DNA from 3 places in the Lysinibacillus sp. AR18-8 genome. Region 1 is predicted to be linked to each of the others. Evidence: riboswitches for the same ligand, from Rfam matches in the RefSeq annotation. Region 1 holds a riboswitch; each other region holds the start of a gene.

What was found. Region 1 has a riboswitch for cobalamin ahead of BFM98_RS05280 (glutaredoxin family protein). Riboswitches for the same ligand answer to the same signal wherever they lie in the genome.
Region 2: it holds a riboswitch for cobalamin, as region 1 does, so the genes downstream of both, BFM98_RS07150 (ABC transporter substrate-binding protein) here and BFM98_RS05280 (glutaredoxin family protein) in region 1, are expected to answer to the same signal.
Region 3: it holds a riboswitch for cobalamin, as region 1 does, so the genes downstream of both, BFM98_RS17100 (hypothetical protein) here and BFM98_RS05280 (glutaredoxin family protein) in region 1, are expected to answer to the same signal.

What each region holds. Positions count from the first base shown of each region.
Region 1 covers NZ_MDGU01000006.1:112,838-115,108, reverse strand. The annotation lists gene BFM98_RS05290 (SHOCT-like domain-containing protein) at 1-133, shown strand, start outside; gene BFM98_RS05285 (hypothetical protein) at 143-424, shown strand; cobalamin riboswitch at 795-972, shown strand; gene BFM98_RS05280 (glutaredoxin family protein) at 1,091-1,315, shown strand; gene nrdI (class Ib ribonucleoside-diphosphate reductase assembly flavoprotein NrdI) at 1,312-1,671, shown strand; gene nrdE (class 1b ribonucleoside-diphosphate reductase subunit alpha) at 1,668-2,271, shown strand, end outside.
Region 2 covers NZ_MDGU01000008.1:112,316-114,586, reverse strand. The annotation lists gene BFM98_RS07155 (acyl-CoA dehydrogenase family protein) at 1-1,014, shown strand, start outside; cobalamin riboswitch at 1,072-1,254, shown strand; gene BFM98_RS07150 (ABC transporter substrate-binding protein) at 1,392-2,271, shown strand, end outside.
Region 3 covers NZ_MDGU01000023.1:164,457-166,727, reverse strand. The annotation lists gene BFM98_RS17105 (ABC transporter substrate-binding protein) at 1-689, opposite strand, end outside; gene BFM98_RS17100 (hypothetical protein) at 673-1,230, opposite strand; cobalamin riboswitch at 1,389-1,586, opposite strand; gene BFM98_RS17095 (glutathione peroxidase) at 1,711-2,256, opposite strand.

The DNA of each region.
Region 1 (2,271 bases):
TCCGCAATCTGAAAAATACGTAAAAGATATCGACATCAATCTTCTTCTTGAAGCAATTGAAAATGAACTAGATGGACAAATTGTAGATATAAAATCAGCAAACGGAGATTCCGTTGCAGTCTTCATTGAGTAGAGGCGACGAATGATGCATGTAAAAGTGAAAGCAAAAGACGTTCGCTTTACCGTCCCTGTTCCCTATACTGTGCTAACCATTGTCCTCTCCATTTTAACTTCTAAATGGATTCAGCAACAAGCCAATAAGTGGACAAAGGCATACTTCGATAAAAAGAAAATAGACTTTACCTTTCCCCTCATCGACAAAGAAATGTTAAAGCCGATTATCAAGGAACTACAAAATTATAAAGGACTTGTGCTAGTCGATGTCAAAGCTCAGGACGGGACTGAGGTTAAGGTTAGACTATAATCCCAATGATAGAATGGTAAGAGCATGTTATGATAAAAGCATGCTCTTTATTAATGTAATGAGCATCATTTGAAATGGGTAAGAGATGATCATTATTTCAGGACTTACGATAGAGACAACTATTTTTCAATGGTACATAAAATAGAAGATTTCTTTAAACTCAAATTAGAATTCTAGATCCATTTTAATAGAAAATCACGTACATCGTTAAAAATAGATTTTTGATTTGGGTATAAGTGATTAGTGGTAATCTATTTGGAACTACATAATTAAAAATACTGAATAATCCAAAAATAAAGAAGTTTAGAATCTTGATTTACTTTTCATTTGAAGGATGGTACACTTAAAACTATTGAACAACAACTATATATTGTGTTCGTTTTACAAAGGTACTACTACATGTAGTTTAAAAGGGAAGTTCGGTACAATTCCAACGCTGTCCCCGCAACTGTGAAGCTGACGATGATTGCAACCACTGTGCATTTGCATGGGAAGGGAATCAGAGAATGAAGCAAAGCCAGGAGACCTGCCTTTATAAAACAAATTTATCATTTCTTCGGGGATTAAGAGATGGGAACGTCAGTATTTTTGGTATGTTAACGTTTCCATTTAGCCTATCTCTTTAGAGGAGATAGGCTTTTTTATTTTATGAAAAGAGGGATTTCTATGAAACTTTATACGAAAACAATTTGTCCAAAATGCCTATGGGTAAAATCTGAACTACAACGTGCAGGACTTGAAGCTGAAATTGTTAACATCGATCACGATGAACAAGCAAAGCAAACGATTATTGACGCAGGTTTTTTAAGTGTGCCTGTTTTAGAGATGAATGAAACTTTCATAGGAGATGTTCAGGAAATTGTTTCTCAAATTGAGTTGATTGCCCTATGATTGTTTACGCGAGTCGTACAGGTAATGTCCGAAATGTTGTATCCAAATTAAAGGCAGAATGTATCGAGCTCTCGGAAGAATTGCGATTGAACAAGCCATATCTCTTAATTACCTACACAGATGGTTTAGGTGACATTCCAGCAAAGGTACAACGTTTCTTAGAAAAAAACAGGGATTTTTGTAAAGGAGTAGTTGCCAGTGGTAATAGTAACTTCGGTCATCATGTATTTGGCGCTGCTGGTGAGAAAATCGCTGCTACCTATCATGTACCCTTAGTAAGGAAATTAGATTTACGAGGTAATCAAACGGATTACGAAGCAATACAAACGTTTTATGAAACGAGGGTAATGAGATGAAAACCTATTTAAAGCTTAATAATGACGTACTGAATCGTTATAGTACAACTGGATTACTTGAGTTAGAAAAGGACCGCGAAGCTACGCGCCGCTACTTTTTAGAGTATGTTAACGTACGTTTGCGTTATTTTATAGATATTGAAGAAAAAATCCGCTATTTAGTTGATGAGGGCTACTATGAGAAAGCATTTATCGACATGTACGAAATGGAATTTATTAAGAAGCTGTACAAGAAAGCCTATGATTATAATTTCCGCTTTCCATCCTTTATGAGCGCAAGCAAATTTTACGATAGCTATGCTATGAAAAGTCGTGATGGGGAAGAGATCTTAGAAAAGTATGAGGATCGTATTGTCATTATTGCTTTGTATTTAGCTCAAGGAAACACGGCTTTAGCAGAACGCTCTGTCGAAGCAATGATGGAAGCCTATCAGCCTGCAACACCAACTGCTTTAAATAGTGGTAAGAAAGCACGTGGTGAATTAGTCAGCTGCTTTAAATTATCAATGGATGACTCCATGAATAGTATTGCTGAAAATATTGGCTATTGTTTAGAGCTATCACGCCTTGGTGGTGGAGTTGGGGTCAACTTAACAGATT
Region 2 (2,271 bases), on a different contig from region 1:
ATGGTATTAGCACGACTAGAAGGTGCGCCAGCAGGTTCCAAAGGCTTAACATTGTTTGCAGTTCCTTGGCGCAAAGAAGATGGAACAACAAATCATTTACGTATTCGCCGACTGAAAGATAAGCTAGGCGTTCGGGCAGTTCCCTCTGGTGAGGTAGAATTTGATGGTGCACTTGCCTATGTTGTAGGGGAGCAAAATAAAGGGATTTATTATATGCTAGAAGCACTAAATCTCTCTAGAATTTGTAATGCAGTCGCTTCAATTGGTATTATGCGTCGCGGCTTCTTAGAGGCAAAACATTATGTAAGCAATCGACATGCATTTGGCAAGCCCTTAACACAGTACCCTATGATTCAGGATACTTTAGGGAAATTTGCAGCTAAGTTGCACGTGGAAGTAGCGACAGTTTTTGATCTTATCCAATTATACGATAAAGTGACAAGTGGACAGGGAACTCAGCAAGATCTTATTATGAATCGTTTATATATTGCCATTATGAAAAAGGAAACAGCAGAGCAAGCTGTTCATTATGCTAGTGAGGCAATTGAATTACACGGAGGTAATGGCTATATAGAAGACTTTGTAACGCCCCGCTTATTAAGAGACGCCCAAGTGTTAACGGTGTGGGAGGGTACGGCTAATATTTTGGCCTTAGAACTCATTCGTTTAGTAGATAAGTTTCATGCTCATGAACTGTTTGTACAGGAGATGGAGGAACGATTAGACAAATTAGCTGACAGCTCACTAGTACAAATCGTTAAAGAACAATTGGCGAATATGTCTGTGAAACTGCAAATTTTTAGCGCTTTAGACGAGGCAACGAAAACTTTTGAATCTAAGGGTATGGCGGAAAAAATGGCTCACCTTTATGAAAGTGTCATAGCGGTTGAGTGGGCACATAAATTTGGTGGGAAATATGAAAAACTAGCGGACGTTTATTTAGAACAGACATGGTCATTAAGAGAAATGGGTGCTCAAATGAAAACAGTCCAATACTTTTCTGAAATTGTATAATGGCCGGGGAGTCGTCTTGAATGGAGGCGACTTTTTTCATTTTCATGTATAATGAAATCAACTGAATATTATAAAGGTTCTTTACTTAAGTAAAGTGAAAAGGGAAATCGGTGTAATTCCGATGCGGTCCCGCCACTGTAAGTGTGAGTTTTTTCAAATGATGCCACTGAAGATTTCGGGAAGGCTTGAAAAATCGCAAGTAGCACTAGCCAGGAGACCTGCCTTTATAACGACATGACAACCTACGAGGATAGGGTGGTGGATTTTGTATCAGTTTTTTTGGTGCGATTTTGCCCCCTCATCGATCAAAGATGAGGGGTTTTATTTTGATGTAGAATAAAGCGAAATGTCGCACGGATCAACGAAGGAGGATTCACATGAAGAAATTTTGGAAAATAGGATTATCAGCATTTTTAGCAGTAGGCTTGCTAGCTGCTTGTGGGCAGGAAGCAAAAGATAACAAGCCATCTAACGAGCAGCAAACACAGCAAGAAACAGCACAGGTGGATGAAGCAACATTCCCAATGACGATAACAGATGCCCTTGGTAAGGACATTACACTTGAAGCACCTCCTGAGAAAATTGTTTCACTTATTCCAAGTAATACTGAAATCCTTTTTGGACTAGGTTTAAATGATGAAATAGTTGGTGTTACGGACAACGACGATTATCCGCCAGAGGCAGCTGAGAAGGATAAGGTTGGCGGTATGGAATACGATATTGAAAAAATTATTGCCTTAAAACCAGATATCGTTTTTTCACACGAATCTAGCATGTCTCTTTCAGAAGAGGCTATTGCACAGCTTGAATCAGCAGGTTTGAAAGTATTTGTTGTAAAAAATGCACAAGACTTTAATGAAACATATACAACAATTGAGCAACTTGGACGTGCTACAGGGAAATTACCAGAGGCAGAAAAAATTGTCGCTAATATGAAGGCAAAAGTAGAAGAAGTTTTGTCTAAAGTCAAGGATGTTGAACCCAAAAAAGTGTTAGTTGAAGCATCAGATGAGCCAGATATTTATACAGCTGGCAATGGTACATTTATGAACGCTATGCTTGAAATGATCAATGCAGAGAATGTAGCTGTAGATGGCGATAATTGGTATAAAATTGATGCAGAACAAATTATCGCAAAAAATCCAGATGTCATCGTGGTGACATATCATTATGTACCAGATATTTTAACGAAAATACCAAAACGTGCGGGCTTTGATACGATTAATGCCGTAAAAAATAATGCGATTGTGCAGGTAG
Region 3 (2,271 bases), on a different contig from region 1:
ACATTATTAACATTAGCTGCATCTAATATTTCTTGCTGGAAAGTGCTAGAGCCTGCTGTATATATGTCTGGCTTAGGGCTAACCTCTAAATAAACATTTTTCGGCGTTTTGACATCCTTCACCTTCGTTTGTACTTCAGCAATTTTCGCTTTAATCTCTTCGTTTAATTTATTTCCTTTATCAGCAACATCCATCACAGCAGCAATTTGTTCGATATCTCCATAAACATCGTCGAAAGTAGTCGCAGATTGAATAACAAACACTTTAATTCCTGCGTCCTCAAGCGGCTTTAGGGCATCCTTATCACCGATTGTATAAGCAATGACAACATCTGGCTTTAACGCTATAATTCTTTCACTGTTAAAGTTCGTAGTATCAGAGACACGTTCAATTTTTTGTGCTTCCTCTGGGTAAGTATCGTACTCAGTTGCTCCTACAATTTTATCGCCAACACCTAAAGCAAACAAAATTTCAGTATTACTTGGTTGTAAAGATACAACTGTTTTTGGTACTTCATTAAACGCTATTTCCACTCCACGGTCATCTGTCACTTTATAGCTTGTTTTCTCTGCTTGTTGTGTATCTTGCGAAGCATCTTTATTTTTTGTATCTTCAGCAGTGCCACAGCCTGCTAATACCAGTGCAAGTAAGAACACTGATAGCCATTGGAAATTAAATACTTTTTTCATTGTTATTCTCCTTTTTCTTTTTCATTGGGTAGGATTTACTAATAAACGGTATTTCCGCTATTCCAGCTTGCTGATTCATAAAAACAGCCATGACAAAACATACATTAGCTAATAAACCAAGGTAATCGAAAAGAATAGCTGGAACCTCTCGTTCTTCTGATACTTTGTGTAAAGTACGATATGATTTTTTTGCCTCACTGCGACAAAGATGTAAGGCTGCAGCAGCCTCTGTTCCTTGAGGTAAAACAAAACTTTGAATCTCTTCCTTCACATGGCGAACGTAAAAATCATAACGTTCACTTAACCAAGATAAATCCTCTTCAGTTACTGCTAATTTCCCACGTACTGAGCCATTCACATGATAAGCCATAGGTAACATAAGCAATAAATCCTCAGCAACAACTTGAACATCCTCTTTTTTTACCGCAGCTAATGCAACTCCTAGATGTGTTGTCAGGCTATCTGTTCGAATTTCAAAATCGACCGTTGAAGCTTTCTCACGCATAAATGGATAACAAGAATAACGGGCATCTTTTTTCACTTGCTTCCCCCCTATTTTCTATAATGAAAAATTCTTATTTGAAAGGCATAAAAAAGTCGCTCCTTTTTGCAAAGGAACGACAAAAATAACATAATGAGCCATCAAACTAGACAAAGCCTATGTATTTGCCGTATATCCTCCTAGCTTCCGAGAAGTTTTTATACGTTCAAATAAAGGTCGGTCTCCTGGCTTGTACAGTTCGTCACATGAAACGAATGTGTTATAAAGGACCTTCCCATCTTCTTTGAGACAGTGGTAAATCTTTATAATGGCTGCACTTACAGTTGCGGAAACAGCTCCGGTTTTTCACCGGATTCCCGATTATGCTAATTAGCACCTTTATTCTGCAAGAATATTTCATTTGTAAAGCAGTTTATCATATATGCTTCAGAAAAAATAGCTGTACACAGTTTTAAAATATAGCATTATTTCTACTTGAAGAGAAAACCCTAACAAATTTTTACATTATTAAGAAATTTACTATAATAGTGTTTCAATTGCTTTTTCAATATCGAGCTGTGAATCTGTTGGTTCAAAGCGTGCGACGGTCTTACCATTAGCATCTACTAGAAATTTTGTAAAGTTCCAGCGAATATTACGACCATCTAAAAAGCTTGGGGCAAGTTGAACAATTGCTTCTGCCAACATTTTCTCCTGCATACTTGCCTTCCCAAACTCTCGGTAATCCACTTCATGCTTTAAATAATTAAAGAGTGGATGGGTAGCCTCTCCATTTACCTGTACAAGCTCAAAAATCGGGAATGTGACCCCATAGTTTACCTTGCATAGATGCTTAGTTTCCTCCCCATCTTCAGGATTTTGATGGCCAAATTGATCACAAGGGAATCCAAGAACTACAAAATTCTCTTTTCCATATTTATCATACATTTTCTGTAAGTCTTCAAATTGATATGTAAATCGGCATTGGTTTGCCGTGTTAACAATTAACATTGTTTTTCCACGATATGTTTCCATCGATAAAATTTCGCCATTAGGCTTCCGAACTAGATAATTATAAATGCTCATGCATAATCCCCTTTT